Regions from separate parts of the Erwinia sp. GW821-FHT03D09 genome, predicted to be linked through region 1. Evidence: predicted binding sites of a transcription regulator. Region 1 holds the regulator's gene; the other holds the start of a gene.

What was found. The regulator ArgR, encoded in region 1, controls arginine synthesis, uptake and breakdown. The targets are predictions, from matches to a motif close to ANTGAATAAAAATACANT.
Positions count from the first base shown of each region.
Region 2: a site for ArgR is predicted at 7,837-7,854, ahead of argA (amino-acid N-acetyltransferase). Genes of this name have one in related genera too.

Region 1 covers NZ_JBWKUK010000012.1:30,907-39,800, reverse strand. Annotated here, with positions in the region: gene degQ (serine endoprotease DegQ) at 1-292, shown strand, start outside; gene degS (outer membrane-stress sensor serine endopeptidase DegS) at 374-1,429, shown strand; gene mdh (malate dehydrogenase) at 1,479-2,414, opposite strand; gene argR (transcriptional regulator ArgR) at 2,864-3,334, shown strand; gene yhcN (peroxide/acid stress response protein YhcN) at 3,798-4,061, shown strand; gene yhcN (peroxide/acid stress response protein YhcN) at 4,176-4,445, shown strand; gene yhcN (peroxide/acid stress response protein YhcN) at 4,543-4,806, shown strand; gene AC07U6_RS13555 (barstar family protein) at 4,888-5,157, opposite strand; gene AC07U6_RS13550 (NAD-dependent succinate-semialdehyde dehydrogenase) at 5,209-6,663, opposite strand; gene aaeB (p-hydroxybenzoic acid efflux pump subunit AaeB) at 6,796-8,754, opposite strand; gene aaeA (p-hydroxybenzoic acid efflux pump subunit AaeA) at 8,768-8,894, opposite strand, start outside.
Region 2 covers NZ_JBWKUK010000006.1:112,688-121,581, reverse strand. Annotated here, with positions in the region: gene ptrA (pitrilysin) at 1-1,072, shown strand, start outside; gene recB (exodeoxyribonuclease V subunit beta) at 1,069-4,605, shown strand; gene recD (exodeoxyribonuclease V subunit alpha) at 4,602-6,431, shown strand; gene argA (amino-acid N-acetyltransferase) at 6,449-7,822, opposite strand; gene amiC (N-acetylmuramoyl-L-alanine amidase AmiC) at 8,036-8,894, shown strand, end outside.

The DNA of each region.
Region 1 (8,894 bases):
TAACAGCAGCCAGGACACCGTGAGTGCAGAACAGCTGGCTCCGGCCCTTCAGGGCTCAACGCTCAGTGACGGAGCGGCAGCGGATGGCACTAAAGGTGTCAAGGTGGATAACGTTGAGAAAGGTACCCCTGCGGCGCTCGCTGGCCTGCAGAAAGATGATGTTATTGTCAGCCTGAATCGAACCCCGGTTCAGAATCTGGCTGAGCTGCGCAAGCTGCTGGAGGCCAAACCTCCGCTACTGGCGCTGAATATTCTTCGCGGCAGCGACAGCATCTATTTACTGCTTCAGTAGCCCCCTGCGCGGGCACAGGCTACTGTGTCCGCGCAACTCATGTTATCCTGCATTTAGTTCATTCATTCACCGCTTAAAACTATGTTTCTTAAACTTTTACGTTCCGTGATATTCGGCCTGATCGTGGCGGGTATTCTCCTGGTAGCCGTTCCGAGCCTTAAGTTCGGTGGCGATCTGCTGTCCCAGTCTGGCGACAATGCCGACCAGAAACCGGTCAGCTACAACGACGCCGTGCGGCGCGCAGCACCGGCGGTGGTTTACGTTTATAATCGCAGCACCAGCAATTCTTCTAATGTCCTGGGTTCCGGAGTCATCATGGACCCTCGCGGCTATATTATGACAAACAAGCACGTCATCAACGATGCGAATCAGATTATCGTGCGCCTGCAGGATGGCCGTTACTTTGAGGCAATGCTGGTGGGTTCAGATTCGCTGACCGACCTTGCCGTACTGAAAATTACCGCATCTAATCTGCCGGTTATTCCCATCAATCCAAAACGCGTCGCACATATCGGCGATCTGGTGATGGCGATTGGCAACCCGTATAACATTGGCCAGACGGTCACTCAGGGCATTATTAGTGCAACCGGCCGCGTGGGGCTGAGCCTATCGCGCCATCAGGACTTCCTGCAAACGGACGCCTCGATTAACCGCGGTAACTCCGGCGGCGCGCTAATTAACTCGCTGGGTGAACTGATGGGGATCAACACGCTTTCATTCGATAAGAGCAGCGATGGCGAAACGCCGGAAGGGCTGGGCTTTGCTATTCCGACACGGCTGGCGACCAAGGTTATGGACAAGCTGATCCGTGACGGGCGAGTGATCCGTGGGTATATCGGTATCACCGGGGAAGAAATCCCACGCTTTACCGGCCAGAATACCACGCTGGAGCATCCACAGGGCATTGTCATAACCGGTATGAACCCTACCGGCCCGGCGCAGATAGCCGGCTTACAGATCCACGATGTTATTACGCGGGTGAATAATGTTCCCGCCGTTTCCGCCATGGAAACCATGGACCAGGTCGCGGAGATCCGTCCTGGAACGGTGATTGAAGTTGAGATCCTGCGTAACAATAAGAAGATGACGCTACCGGTCACGGTGCAGGCATACCCGGAAGAGAACAAAAGCCAGTAGCGGAAAACTGGCTGCATTGCCCCGTCGGACGACGGGGCAAAATGCGGACTTACTTAATAAAATCTTCGCCAAGAGCGATATCTTTTTTCAGCGTGTCCAGCATGTGATCAAGCGACTGCTGTTCAAACGCGCTCAGTTTGCCAATCGGACGACGTTCAACGATACCGTTTTTCCCCAACAGCAGCGGCTGTGAGAAGAAACGGGCGTATTCGCCGCTGCCTTCAACATAGGCGCATTCGACAACATCGCTTTCCCCTTTCAACGCGCGAACCAGAGAAAGCCCGAAGCGTGCCGCAGCCTGACCCATTGAGAGCGTAGCTGACCCGCCACCCGCCTTCGCTTCAACAACCTCAGTACCGGCATTCTGAATGCGTTTGGTCAGATCCGCCGCTTCCTGCTCGGTAAAGCTGACGCCTTCAATCTGCGACAGCAGAGGCAGGATGGTAACGCCAGAGTGACCGCCCACGACCGGAACGTTGAGCTCCTGCGGCTGCTTGCCCTTCAGCTCAGCCACAAAGGTGTTGGCACGGATAATATCCAGCGTGGTCACGCCGAACAGTTTGTTTTTGTCATACACACCGGCCTTTTTCAGCACTTCTGCTGCAATGGCCACCGTGGTATTAACCGGGTTAGTAATGATGCCAATCAACGCTTTCGGCGCGGTAGCCGCAACCTGTTCAATCAGGTTGCGTACAATGCCGGCATTGACGTTAAACAGGTCGGAACGATCCATACCCGGTTTACGCGCTACGCCAGCGGAAATCAGAACCACATCAGCGCCCTGCAAAGCCGGGGTCGCATCTTCACCGCTGAAGCCTTCAATTTTGATTGCTGTAGGGATATGGCTAAGGTCTACCGCAACGCCCGGGGTTACGGGGGCGATATCATAGAGAGAGAGTTCTGAACCAGCCGGAAGCTGGGTTTTCAGAAGGAGGGCCAGAGCCTGACCGATACCACCCGCTGCACCGAGAACTGCAACTTTCATCCTAAACTCCTTATTATTTTGAGCATGTTATGCCGGGAAATCCGTCTGCTTACGACCTTAGACGACCTGCGGGATAATGACGATAGCGGGTTTACTGTTTTGCGTGCTTAAGCACTAAAAAGCAGCAAATGCTGAAGATATGCCCGCATTACATCCTGTTATCGCTGGTCGCCAGTCGTTGCAACATGCAGACATCGTGATCCGGCGTACCTTACACCTATAGCACTTATCCGAACAACATCAATTTTATAACAAATTGTTCACTTATTGTACAAAGTAGTACCGGAGGGTTAGATTTCTTTTCAGTACCAAGTTTGTTAAACTTCAGCCCCCTGCCAGGCTATCACCTCGCACCATAATTTTAGTTTGCATAAAAATTCATTTAATTGCATAATAATGTACTATCCCGCTTGGGGTTCCCCTATTAACCTCCTTTTTATCGGTAACCTATGCGTAACCCATCAAAGCAAGAAGAACTGATTAAGGCGTTTAAAGCCTTACTGAAAGAAGAAAAATTCAGCTCGCAGGGCGAAATCGTCAATGCGCTGCAGGAAGAAGGCTTCGAGAACATCAATCAGTCAAAAGTCTCGCGGATGCTGACAAAGTTTGGCGCGGTACGAACACGCAACGCGAAAATGGAGATGGTCTACTGCCTGCCGGCCGAGCTAGGCGTTCCTACCACCACCAGCCCGCTGAAAAACCTGGTGTTGGATGTAGACTTCAATGATGCTTTGGTGGTGATCCATACCAGCCCGGGAGCCGCTCAGTTGATTGCCCGCCTGCTCGACTCGCTGGGGAAAGCCGAAGGTATCCTTGGGACTATTGCCGGGGACGATACCATCTTTATTACCCCTGCCCGCACCTTCACCGTTAAACAGCTGCATGATGCGATCCTGGTCCTGTTTGAGCAGGAGCTTTAAAGGAAAGAGTTATAAGCAGTTCTGTGGTACCCAACCGCTTAACCTCATGCTAACACCTGTTACATGGGCCATTCTTGAGCTGTCGTAAGGCAGCTCTTACTTCACTCTTCGAGCCAGCTTCTCCCTCTTCTCCCCTTCATCAGTAGATATCACTGGATTTTCGCGAGAAAACAGCCTGCCTGGCAGAGTGCTATTTATTTCACCTGTGTGATCGACCGCAAATAACCGCACAAATAGTTAAATTCATCCAGGTTGATGTTTTTACGTGAATTTAACAAAGCCAGAGCAAAATATAAGCATCTTTTATAACTACTAGTTATTAAAACCGCACACAGTTGCAATAATTTCCAGAAAAATATTATTAGCCTGCTATTAATATTTCCCGTTATCAGATCTATACTTGTTTCCGTGATGAGAATCACAGTAACTAAAAAGATAAAAACAGTTGACGAGGAATAAAATCATGAACGTTAAAACTACTATTGCCGCTCTAAGCGTACTCTCTACTCTGTCATTCAGCACATTTGCCGCCGAATCTGTTAATGCCACTCAGGCGCAGAATCTCCAGTCAATTGGTGTGGTCAGCGTAAGCGGCATCACCGGTTCGCCAATGGATATCCGCCAGGCGCTGGATAGCAAAGCGACGGAGAAAGGTGCCAGTGCCTACCGCGTTATCGAGAGCTATCAGAACGGTAACTGGCATGCTACCGCTGAGATCTATAAATAAAGCCGATTTAAAAAAATCATTCAGCATCAATACGATCAGTACGGTAACCCCAAGAATAATAAATGCTTTTTAGTCCTTTCGGTTACCGAAAAAACATTATCTGGAGTCAATATCATGAAAACTACATTTACTATCGCTGCGTTAGGTCTTGCTTCTGTTCTTTCATTCGGTGCCAGTGCTGCACAGCTGGTGACTAACGCTCAGGTTGCTCAACAGAATCTGCAGTCTGTCGGTACCATCAGCGTCAGCGGCATTGATGCGGCGCCAAGCGATATCCGCCAGCAGTTGTCAGATAAAGCTGACCAGCAGGGTGCAACCTCTTATCGCGTGATTGAAGCGCATAACGATGGCAACTATCACGCTACGGCTGAACTGTACAAATAATTGATCGTGCCGGATGCGTGGCATCCGGTGGTGATATCGACGACCTGGTCATTATGCTGTAGCCCGTAGGTTGTTGATTACAAATGGGAGATAATCTATGAAAATCAAAACAACCATCGCTGCATTGAGCCTTCTGTCAATGATTGGTTTCGGCGCTTCTGCCGCCGAACTGGTCAATAGCCAACAGGCAGAGAACTTGCAATCTGCGGGGACAATTACGTTAAGCGGTGTGGCCGGAGTACCTTCGGATATTCGCCAGCAGCTGTCACAGAAAGCAGATATGCAGGGTGCCAGCGCCTATCGCGTGGTAGAAGCCCGCAATCAGGACAACTGGCACGTGACCGCTGAGATTTACAAGTAATTCCTCGTCGAGGCTATCCATTGATAGCCGCCTATGACGAACCCTTTGGCCCCGTTCGCCGGGGCCCTTTTTGATAAAAACTTATCTGACATTGAAGAGGAGCTGGCCCTCCAGCTCCTCTTCAGCTTCGTCAAATAGCAGGATCAGCGCACCATAGCGGCGCTTCTGTCCACTTCCCAGATGAATAAACTCAATTTCCAGCGGCAACGGCACCTTCGCCGCGATCAGCACATCCCATAAACTGTCGAGATCGGTAATACCGTGTGGCTCAAGAGCGAAGCGCTCGCTGAACTGACGATAAAAATGCGCCCGATCGACAATCACATTAAAGTCAAAAATCTCTTTTCTCATTAAGGCTGCTCCGCTGAAAAAACTGCCGGACGACGCTCGTCGCCCGTCGGATTACAGTCCGCCGATATGCAGGGCTTTTACCTCAAGGAACTCCTCCAGGCCAAGCACCGACCCTTCACGCCCCAGGCCTGATTCTTTTACACCGCCAAAGGGAGCCAGTTCGGTCGATACTGCACATTCATTAATGCCTACCATGCCGCTTTCCAGCGCCGCCGATACGCGAAATACCCGCTGCAGATCCTGCGTGTAAAAGTATGCAGCCAGACCAAACTCGGTATCGTTGGCACGACGAACCACCTCTTCCTCTTCATTGAAGCGGAAACAGGCGGCGACCGGGCCAAAGGTTTCTTCTTTTGCCAGTTTCATCTTTTCACTGGCATCGGCAATCACCGTAGGCTGCCAGAAGTTTCCGCCCAGCGCGTGCCGGGCACCACCGACCACGATGCGCCCCCCGTTTGCCACCGCATCGTTAACGTGCTCTTCCACCTTTTTCAATGCGGAAGCTTCAATCAATGGCCCGACAACGACACCTTCTTCAGCCCCGTTGCCAACCTTCAGCTTTTTCACTTCCTCGGCCAGCCGTTCCACGAAGCGATCGTAAACACTGTTTTGGATATAGAAGCGGTTGACGCTGACGCAAACCTGGCCGGCGTTGCGGAACTTATTGGCAATCGCCCCCTTCACCGCAGCATCAATATCCGCGTCGTCAAAAACGATATACGGGGCATTACCCCCCAGCTCCATCGACACTTTTTTCATTGTTTCCGCCGCGTTGCGCATCAGCAGCTTGCCGACCTGCGTGGAACCGGTGAAGGAGATTTTTCTCACCTCTTTACTGGCCATAATCACGTCGCTGATGGCGGCGGTATCGCCAGCTACCGCATTAAGTACACCGTCCGGTACACCGGCTTTTTTTGCCAGCGCTAACAGTGCGAATGCTGATAACGGAGTATTGTTGGCCGGCTTGATAATCCCCGTGCAGCCTGCGGCCAGCGCCGGACCCAGCTTGCGGGTCAGCATCGCCATCGGGAAATTCCAGGGGGTAATGGCCGCCACCACGCCGATCGGTTCACGGGTGGCCAGAATGCGCGTTCCGGGCCGGGCAGGTGGAATAATTTCACCATTGGCGCGCTTGGCCTGTTCGGCAAACCACTGAATAAAGCTGGCGGCATACAGCACCTCACCTTCAGCTTCCTTGAGTGGTTTGCCCTGCTCGGCGGTCATCAGCTGCGCCAGCCAGGTTTTATTTTCCAGTATCAGCTTATACCAGCGATAAAGAATTTCCGAGCGCTGACTTGCCGTTTTCGCTCGCCAGGTGGGGAAGGCGGCCGCCGCGGCTGCAATCGCCCGTTCGGTTTCTGCTTTACCGGCTTTAGCAACTTCAGCGATGGTTTCGCCGGTGGCAGGATTGAATACCGGGAACGTGGACTCCGTTCGCAGCCACTCTCCTGCCGCCAGGTATCCGGTCTGGAACAGTTCATTATCCTTAAATGATGAGATCGTCATGATTCCTCCTGTTTTGATTGCCATTATCTCAATAAGTATAGATGGCAAACCCATGCTGTTTTGTGACGGAGTGATATCGGCAGGAGGAAAATGCGGGGTCGGTGCCGGTAGCCTGCGCTACCGGCGGAAGGATCAAATCTGAATCAGGGTGTTTTGGTATTTTTTCAGCATCTGAGCAAGCCGGGCAACCGGTTCGGTCACGCCGATCGGTGCCTCATACAGCGCCAGCTTTTGCTGGTAAATATCAAATTCGGACAGCAGACGGGTGAAATAGTGACGCCGTTTCGCATCAGTACTCGCCGAAATAACACGGTCAGCGGTGTGGCGCAGCTGTTTATGGAAGGCCGACAGATCGTCATTAATCGGAATATCCGCATCGCGCAGCCTTTGATGGCCAATAATCAGCGTCAACGCCAGGCGGAATTTATCAATATCGCCAGGGAAGATATTCAGCAACATAAACAGCTGCTGATACAGCGCGGGTAGATGGTTTTCCCGCCGCCTCGCCGTATTGGTCGTCATCGCTGATACCGCCGCATACATAAAGCGATTCAGCAGCGTGCGGCCTATACGCGCCTTGGAGCTGTCGCGAATAAGCAGAATCACTAACAGCGCCACAAAACAACCAATAGCCTGCCCCAGCGCACCGTCAAGGAAAGTACTGACGTGGAAGGTCATAGGGTTATCCAACGTCAAAATGTTAATTGTGCCGACCAGCGCGCCCAGCGTACCGATTTGACGCCGCTGAATAAAGATACCGGCCACAAATGCCATCACGCCAAGGGCAATACACAGCAACAGCATACTTTGCTGCGTAGCGGGCATGATAACCATGTAGTAGAGCGCTCCGAGCGGAACGGCAAAAATCATCCCGTAAAGAAAATCCTTGGCCATCATTAACGGGTTTGGCATACGCATAGCAAGAGCGGTAATGACCGCCAGCATAATCATCGCCCCGCTGCCAGAGGTCCAGCCGGTCCACAGCCAGAATAATGAGCCCACGGCCGTGGCAACGAAAGTACGAAGACCGTTAATTAACGCATGGCGAGTTTCTGCCGACCGCATTCTGACCACCGGTTCGGCATTCAGCACCTCTTCTTCGATACGGCTGATGCTGCTGTTGGTGTGAATTCCTTTCAGCAGCAGCAAATAGCGGCTGGCCGCAGCGACCCAGCTGCGAATGGTTGCCGGAGTATTTTTGCTGCCGCTGACGGTGATAATCCGGCGCATGATTTTCATCCGCTTATGGATATCTGCCGTACTTTCAACCGGCTTTTCAAACAGCAGTAGAAACTGTGGCGGCACATATTCCGGGCGGGAGTTCTGGATCAGGAACGTTTCGCAGGCCTGGGTAATCAACGTCAGCGAAAGCGTGTTCAGCACCGCCATTCGGCGCTCCACCTTCGGCCATCCGCCCGACTCCATCATCAACAGCGAACGCATTCCTTTCAGAGCCGTGGTACGACGAACCAGTCCAGCCCAGGTTTTATCCACTTCATCCTTGTCGGCATGGGCGACGCAAAGCTGCATCAACCGATACTGTTCCAGCAGAAGTGCATCGGCCTCACGGTCGATATCCTGCTTGATGGATCGCGGCGAAAACAGCATATCGGCGAGAATAGCGCAAACAATACCAATAATGATTTCGCTACAGCGCTCTACGGCAAACTGCGGGGCCAGCAACAGCGAACCACTGGAATCAACGCTCACCACGATAATCAGCGCGGTATAACCGGCCAGGCCTAAGGCGTAGGAGTTCTCAAGCTTGATTAACGATGACAGCCACACGCACACGCCGGCCCACAGACAGCACAGCAGCAGCATCAGAAGCGGCGCGCGGATGGTGGCGATCATGATGGTCAATGCTGCTATACAGCCGAGAAAGGTCCCGACAATACGCAGCATTCCGCGGTAGCGCAGTGCACCGGAGAAGGGATCGCCCCCGGCGGCAAAGGCCGTGCCGCCGGCAACAATAGCGGCGGTCATCACCGACCAGCGCGGAGTTTCAAGATTGAATTCAAAGCCGACAAACAGCGCCAGAATGATGGCAAAAGTCAGCTTGATGGGAAATCGCAGACGATACCACTGCATCATTTACTCCACCTTAGCCAAACTCGCGCAGGCGATGCATCAGTTTCATCAGCGGGGAGATGTCTTTTTCCTGGCGATCCTGCGCACCGGTAACCACAACGGTCGCCGTGGTACCTGACGGGAACAGGTTACCCGGCTGC
Region 2 (8,894 bases), on a different contig from region 1:
TGCCAGCGGTTTTACTCAGCGCCTGCCGAAGTTGATGAAGCAGCTGCTGGAAGGGTATGCCAGCTTTACGCCGACCGAACAGCAGCTGGAGCAGGCCAAGTCCTGGTATCTGGAACGCCTGGACTCGGCGGAAAAAGGCAAAGCATTTGAACTGGCTATCCAGCCAGCGCAGCTGCTGTCGCGTCTGCCTTATACCCAGCGCAGTGAGCGCCGTAAGCTGCTGCCAGCTATTACCCTTAAGCAGCTACTGGACTACCGTAAAATGCTGCTGGAGCAGTCCACGCCCGAACTGCTGGTTGTCGGCAATATGACTCCTGATGCGGTAAACGACCTGGCTGAGCAGGTCAGACAGCAGCTGAATTGTGAAGGCCACAGCTGGTGGCACAGTGAATTTATTAAGGTCGATAAAAAGGCACTGGCCAACCTGCAAAAAGCGGGAAGCAGCACGGACTCTGCGCTGGCGGCGGTCTACGTGCCGGTTGGCTTTGATGAACATCAAAGCATGGCCAGCAGTTCGATGCTGAGCCAGATTATCCAGCCGTGGTTCTATAACCAGCTGCGAACCGAAGAGCAGCTTGGCTACGCGGTGTTTGCTTTCCAGATGCCGGTAGGGCGTCAGTGGGGCATCGGCTTTTTGTTGCAAAGTAACGTGAAGCAGCCCGCCTATCTACTGCAGCGCTTCGAGGCATTTTATCCTTCCGCTGAGAAGCGCCTGCGAGCGCTGAGCAAAGAGGATTTTGCCCAGTATCAGGCAGCGATGATCAACGAACTGAAGCAGCGTCCGCAGACTCTGGATGAAGAAGCCAGTCGCTACAGCAAAGATTTTAATCGCGAAAATTATCAGTTCGATACCCGTGAAAAAGTGATTGCGCAGATTCAGGCCCTGACGCCGGAAAGTATTGCTGATTTCTTCCATCAGGCGGTGATTGCACCAACCGGTCTGGCACTGCTATCGCAGGTTTCCGGCAGCCATCACGGTAAGGCGGACTATGCGGCTCCAGCAGGCTGGAAGACCTGGAAGAATATCTCTACTCTGCAACAGTCGTTCCCGGTGAGCCAGGATAAACCATGAGTCAGCAGGTTGCGGAAAGGCTGAATGCGTTAACCCTGCCGCTGCACGGCGAGCGATTGATTGAAGCGTCGGCGGGTACGGGGAAAACCTTTACCATCGGCCTTCTTTATCTGCGACTGCTGCTGGGATTAGGCGGAGAATCTGCATTCAGCCGTCCGCTGTCGGTGGAGGAGATTTTGGTGGTGACCTTTACCGAGGCTGCCACCGCCGAGCTTCGCGGGCGTATTCGTGAAGACATCCACGCGCTGCGTATCGACTGTGTGCGTGGTGAAAGCCGTAATCCGATGCTGCAAGCGTTGATTGAGCAAATTCCCGATCTGCGGCAGGCCGCATCAGTACTGCTGGCGGCCGAGCGGCAGATGGATGAAGCCGGTATCTTTACCATTCACGGCTTCTGTCAGCGGATGCTCAATCTGAACGCCTTTGAATCCGGCATGCTGTTCGAACAGCAGCTGATTGAAGATGAAACGCCGCTGCGTCGCCGTGCAGCGGCGGATTTCTGGCGACGCCACTGTTATCCGCTGCCGCTGCCGGTTGCGCGCGTTGTTCGCCAGCTGTGGAATGGGCCTGAGCAGCTGCTCAGGGACCTGTCGCCCTGGCTGGGGGGCGAGGCGCCCTCGCTGAAGTCAGCACCAAACCCGGAAGAAACGCTGGAACAGCGTCACGAGGCGATTATCGCCCAGATAACTGCGCTGAAGCAGGCATGGCTGGCTGCGGGAAATCTGTTTGAGTTGATTGATGCGTCAGGTATCGACAGGCGTAGCTACAACAGTAAGCACTTACCTAACTGGCTGAATAAAATCACCCAGTGGGCGCAAAGCGAAACGCTTGATTATGACGTGGCAAAAGATCTCGAACGTTTCGGCCAGCGTGTGCTGGTGGAGAAAACTAAAAAAGGTCTCGCTCCCGTTCATCCACTGTTTGAACAGATTGATGCTTTTTTGGCACAGCCCCGCACGCTGCGTGACCTGATTGTTGCTCACGCGCTGGACGAAATCCGTGCAGTCACCCGCCAGGAAAAACGCCTGCACGCGCAGTTAGGATTTGACGACTTGCTTGGCCGCTTCGATGCAGCGTTACAACAGCCCGGCGGTAATCTGCTGGCTGCAGCCGTGCGTCAGCGCTTCCCGGTAGCCCTGATCGACGAATTTCAGGATACCGACCCGCAGCAGTATCGAATTTTTCAGACGCTGTACGTGGGGCAGGCCGATAGCGCTCTGCTGCTGATTGGCGACCCGAAGCAGGCGATCTATGCTTTTCGTGGCGCGGATATCTTTACCTATATGAAGGCGCGGGCTGAAGTCAGCGCCCACTATACTCTTGAAACCAACTGGCGTTCTTCACCGTCGATGGTGGCCAGCGTTAATCAGCTGTTCCAGCGTCATCCTGCCCCGTTTGTGTTCCAGGATATCCCTTTTATTGAGGTCAGTCCGGCGGAACCCAACCATTCCCTGAGCTTCAGTGTGGATGGTGTGCAACAGCCCGCCCTGAAGTTCTGGCTGCAGCCTGGCGACGGTGTGGGAGTGACTGATTATCAGCACTATATGGCGCAGCAGTGTGCGACGGAAATCTGCCGCTGGCTGACTGCCGGGCAGCAGGGGCTGGCGCTGATTGGAAAAATACCGCACCTTAAACCGCTACAGGCTTCAGATATTACCATTCTGGTGCGCAGCCGCAGCGAAGCCGCCGTCATGCGTGAGGCGCTGAATCGGCTGACTATTCCCTCCGTCTATCTTTCCAACCGCGATAGCGTATTTACCACACCGGAAGCACGCGAAGTCCTGCTGCTGCTCCAGGCCGTGCTGGCACCGGAGCAGGAGCGTATTTTGCGCAGCGCGCTGGCCAGTAGCCTGTTTGGTCTTGATGCGCTGACGCTGGATGCCCTGAGTCGTGATGAGCGTGCATGGGATGAGCTGGTAGATGAGTTCGATCGTTACCGTCAGCGCTGGCTGAATCGGGGCGTGCTGCCGATGCTGCGTGATCTGATGATGCGGCGGCAAATCGCCGAGAATTTGCTGGCTTCCGACAGTGGTGAACGCCGTCTGACCGATCTACTGCATTTGGGTGAATTATTGCAGGAGGCGGCGACCGCGCTGGACAGCGAGCATGCCCTGGTACGCTGGCTGGCGCAGCAGGTGGTGCAGCCCGACGGCCAGGTGGCTAATCAGCAACTGCGGCTGGAGAGCGATCGCCATCTGGTGCAGATTGTGACTATTCACAAGTCGAAAGGCCTGCAGTATCCGCTGGTCTGGCTGCCGTTCGTCTGTAACTACCGTGCGGCGGAAAACGGCATCTATCACGACAGGCAGACTTTCGAGGCGCTGCTGGATTTACAGCAGGATGAAGAAAGCGCCCGCCTGGCGGAAGAAGAGCGGCTGGCCGAGGACTTACGGCTGCTGTACGTAGCGCTGACGCGTTCGATTTACCACTGTAGCGTTGGGATTGCCCCGTTGATTAAAGGAACGCGTAAGAAAGAAGGCAACAGCGATCTGCACCACAGCGCGCCGGGATATCTTATCCAGCGTGGCGAGGCGACCGATGCTGCAATGCTGCGTGCTCTGCTGGAAGAGATGGAAAGCGATCATACCGCACTGGCTGCCGTACCGCTGACGGAAGCTGAGCTGTGGCAGCCGGAGGTGGAAGGTCAGTTAATCCTGAGCAGCCAGCGGCTGACGCGTCCGCTGCGTGACGACTGGCGCGTGACCAGCTATTCAGGTTTACAGCAGCACGGCCACGCAGCGGCGCTGGATCTTTTGCCGCGGCTGGATGTAGATGCCGCCGGTGAGGCGCAGGATTCACTGCTGCCACAGCTGACGCCGCATACCTTCCCGCGCGGTGCCGCACCGGGTACGTTCCTGCATGGTCTGTTTGAATCCCTGGACTTCTCTGCACCACTTGATAAGCAGTGGCTGACAGAACGGATCAGCGCCGAGGGGCTGGATATGGCCTGGCTGCCAACGATGACGGAATGGATGCTGCGCATTTTGCAAACTCCGCTCAATGACAGCGGCGTTAGCCTGAATCAGCTGTCCACGGATACATGCCGAGTGGAGCTGCAATTTTATTTGCCGATTTCTCGCCTGCTCACCGCAGAGGATCTGGATCGGCTGGTGCGGCAGGACCCGCTCTCCGCCGGATGTCCACCCCTCGATTTTTATCAGGTTCGCGGCATGCTGAAAGGATTTATCGATCTGGTGTTCTGCTGGCAGGGAAAATATTACCTGCTCGACTACAAGTCGAACTGGCTGGGGGAGGAGAGCAGCGCTTATACCCAGGAGGCAATGGCGCAGGCGATGCAGTCTCATCGCTACGATTTACAGTATCAGCTCTACAGTCTGGCGCTGCATCGCTATCTTCGTCAGCGTCTGGCCGGTTACGACTATGAACAGCACTTTGGTGGCGTTATCTATCTTTTCCTGCGTGGCCTGGACGGTACGGAGGGAAGCAACGGTATCTTCAGTACCCGGCCACAGGTGGAGTTTGTCAACGCGCTCGACCGGTTATTTGCTGCCGAAGCGGAGAGTGAAGTATGACGCTAATCGAGCACCTGCAGCTGGCGTGTCGCCAGCGCCTGCTGCGTACACTGGACGTGCAGTTTGCCCTGATGGTGGCTGGTGAACAGCAGCCCGCACTGATGCTGGCAGCGGCCCTGGTCAGCCGCGATGCCGGGGAAGGGCACGTTTGTCTGCCGCTTGAACTGCTGCATCCTGACCAGATGTTCGACGGGCGTCATCCTGAACTGGCACAGGCTATCTGGCAGGCTGCCGGTTCACCCGCGAACTGGCATCAGCTCCTGTCGGAGAGTTCCGCTGTGAGCGATGGTTCGTGTGCCACACCGCTGGTGATGCAGCAGCAGCGGCTCTATCTGCACCGTATGTGGCAGAGTGAAGGGGAAGTGGTGGAGTTTATTCACCGTCAGCAGCAGCCTTTGCCCGTTGATGACGCTGCACTGAGTGAAACGCTGGATCGTTATTTCGGCCAGCAGCCGGAAGACTGGCAGAAAATTGCGGCGGCGGTCGCGATTACAAGGCGGGTTGCCGTGATCTCCGGTGGCCCGGGAACGGGTAAAACCACCACGGTTGCTAAACTGCTGGCCTGTCTGATTGAGCTTTATCCCGGTACTCCGCGAATTGAACTGGCGGCACCGACCGGCAAGGCAGCGGCACGCCTGACCGAGTCGCTGGGCAAAACGCTGCAGCAGCTGGCGCTGGATGATACCGTGTTCAAACGCTTCCCCGCGGAAGCGACAACGCTGCACCGCCTTCTGGGGGCGCTGCCCGGCAGCCAGCGCATGCGCTACCATGCCGGTAACCCGTTGCATCTTGATGTCCTGGTTATCGATGAGGCGTCGATGGTCGATCTGCCGATGCTGGCAAATCTGATTGCCGCACTCCCGCCGCAGGCGCGGGTTATCTTCCTTGGCGATCGCGATCAGCTGGCTTCTGTTGAGGCGGGAGCCGTGCTGGGTGATATCTGTCGGTGCGCCGAATTTGGCTATAGCCCGGCGCGTGCCGCTGAACTTACCCGGCTTACCGGCTGTGAGGTGACGGGGAATGAGGATGCAACCGCACCGCCTGTCCGTGATGCGATTTGCCTGCTGCGCAAGAGCTATCGGTTTACCGCGTCCTCAGGTATCGGTCAGCTGGCGATGGCGGTCAACGCCGGGGATGTTAAACGTGCAGGCGCGGTGTTTGGCGGTGAGTTCAGCGATATCTGTCGCTACGGTTTAAGCAGCAGCGAAGAGTATCAGCAGCTGCTTAACGACTGTGCGTCAGGCTACCGTGATTATCTCTCGCGGCTTGCCGCCGGGGATTCTCCTGCTGACGTGCTGCTGGCGTTTGGGCGCTTCCAGCTTCTGTGCGCGCTGCGCGAGGGTCCGTTCGGCGTTAGCGGCCTGAATGAGCGTATAGAAGCCACGCTGCGCCAGAGCGGGCTGATTCGTCGCGGTATGCTGGCAAACGGTAAATGGTATGTTGGCAGGCCGGTGATGATTGCTCGTAACGATCGCTTACTGGGGCTGTTTAACGGTGATATCGGCATCGCAATGCTGGATGATGAACAGGCGCTGAAGGTATTTTTCCCGTTGCCTGATGGCACGATTAAGGCGGTTCAGCCCAGCCGTTTGCCACCCCACGACACGGCGTATGCGATGACGGTGCATAAGTCTCAGGGGTCAGAGTTTGAGCACACGCTGATGGTACTGCCTAATCAGATCATGCCGGTATTGACCCGTGAGCTGGTTTATACCGGTATTACCCGCGCTAAGCGTCAGCTGACGCTGTACGCTGATACTCGCGTATTTAACAGCGCGGTGAACATGCGTACTCAGCGCCGAAGCGGTTTGGTGGAACGATTGTAAAAATAGCGCGGCGCCAGTTAGCTCTGGCGCACGTGTGCGCTGTTTTCTCGCAGATCCACCATCAGCACTTTGGAACGGCGCTGGTAGTTGTACATCTCTTTCTTGCTGCTCGGCAGCAGCTCTACATCCACCGGCTGGAACCCGCGTTCCTGGAACCAGTGAATACTGCGGGTGGTCAGCACGAACAGCTTCTTCAATCCCATCTGGCGAGCCTGTAGTGCAATACGCTCAAGCAGCGCTTCGCCGCGTGATGAACTGCGGTAATCCGGGTGAACGGCAACGCAGGCCATTTCACCAATCTGCTCTTCCGGGAACGGATAAAGCGCAGCGCAGCCAATAGTCAGGTTATCGCGCTCGATAATGGTGAATTTATCGATTTCCATTTCCAGCTGTTCACGCGACCGGCGCACCAGAATACCCTGCTGCTCCAGTGGACGGATCAGCTCAAGGATACCGCCAATATCGTTAATAGTGGCGCGACGGATCTGCTCGGCACTCTCCATTACGATCTGCGTACCAATACCGTCACGGGAGAACAGCTCCTGCAGCAGTGCACCGTCTTCCTGATAGCTAATCAGATGGCTGCGACGCACGCCGCTGCGGCATGCTTTCACCGCGCCGCGCAGAAAACGCACGGTGCCGGAATGATAGTCCCGATCGTTTTCCAGCTCTTCAATACGCTGCTGTGCTTCGTTCGGGAACAGTTCGGAGACAATATCGCCGCTGCTGTCGGTGACCCCCTGCTCTGAGCAGAAACCGATCATTTTTTCTGCTTTCAGCTTAATCGCCAGCTGGGTTGCCACCTCTTCCGAGGTCAGATTAAAGCTTTCGCCGGTGACGGAGACGGCAACCGGGCCCATCAACACGATGGCACCGCTGTCCAGCTGACGATGGATCGCCTCTTCATCAATGCGGCGAATGCGGCCGCTGTGGCAGTAATCCACCCCGTCATCCACGCCCAGCGGTTGGGCGATAATAAAGTTGCCGCTGACTACATTAATATGCGCGCCCTGAAGCGGGGTATTGTTCAGGCTCATCGACAGACGAGCGGTAATATCCAGCTGCAGCCGACCGGCGGCCTGTTTGACCAGCTCCAGCGATTGCGCGTCCGTTACACGGGTATGCTTGTGATAAACAGGCTCGAGATTTCGCTCGGAGAGGTTGGCATCGATCTGCGGCCTGGCCCCGTAAACCACCACCAGGCGGATGCCCAGGCTATGCAGCAGGCCAATATCGTTAACGATGCTTGAGAAGTTCTCATGCTCGATGGCTTCACCACCCAGCATAATGACAAACGTCTTACCACGGTGGGCATTGATATAGGGAACGGTATGGCGAAAACCCTGAACCAGCTCGGTACTACGTTCCTTCACGGCAAACCCTCTTTGCATTATTATTCGGTAAATGTGTATTTTTATTCTTTTATTGCTTCGGGCGCAAGTGGCATTTTTCCTTAGTTATCACCCAGCACTGATTTTTGCTCACGCTAATGTGCTGCATTTAATCGCTTTTTTGGGGTGACACTGGTTAAGGGATTCGCTAAAGTTTTTGCAAAAAACAAACGTTTGTCTTTTTATTAATCAATTTACAGCAACTGGAGTGGCATGACCGATTCAACATCCCTCAACCGACGACGGTTTTTACAGGGAGCGGGCGCCGTATTGCTGCTCAGCGTCAGCCGGGCAGGTATGGCTGCCGGCGGCCATGTTGTGGCGATCCGTATCTGGCCATCGTCAACCTATTCTCGTCTGACCATTGAGTCCAATATCCCGCTGAAGTATAAGCAGTTCGCGCTCAGTAATCCCGACCGTGTGGTGGTCGATATTGAAAATATCCAGCTCAATCGCACACTGAACGGTGTCGGCAATCTGGTGCGTCAGGACGACCCCTATATCAAAAATGCCCGCGTGGGCCAGTTTGATGCCAGTACCGTACGGCTGGTGCTGGAACTGAAGCAAAACGTTTCACCTAAAACCTTCACGCTGGCGCCGGTCGCCGGGATCAAAAACCGCCTGGTGCTGGATCTCTACCCGGTTAAACAGCCATACGGTGATGATCCGCTGCTGGCATTACTGGAAGATTACAATCAGGGCAAGCTGGAACGCAGCCAGCCCGCTGCGGCACCGCTGCCGGGTAAGGCAGGGAAAGATCGGCCCATCGTGATTATGATTGACCCCGGGCACGGTGGGGAAGATCCCGGTGCGGTCGGCAAGCATAAAACTCGCGAGAAGGATGTGGTACTGAAGATTGGCCGCCGTCTGAAAGCGCTGATCGATAAACACCCAAATATGCGTGCTTATATGACGCGTAATGAAGACGTGTTTATCCCGCTAAAGGTGAGGGTGGCGAAAGCACGTAAGCAGCGTGCGGATCTGTTTGTGTCGATTCACGCAGATGCCTTTACCAGCCGTGCCGCTCGCGGGTCATCGGTCTTTGCTCTGTCTACCAAAGGCGCGACCAGTA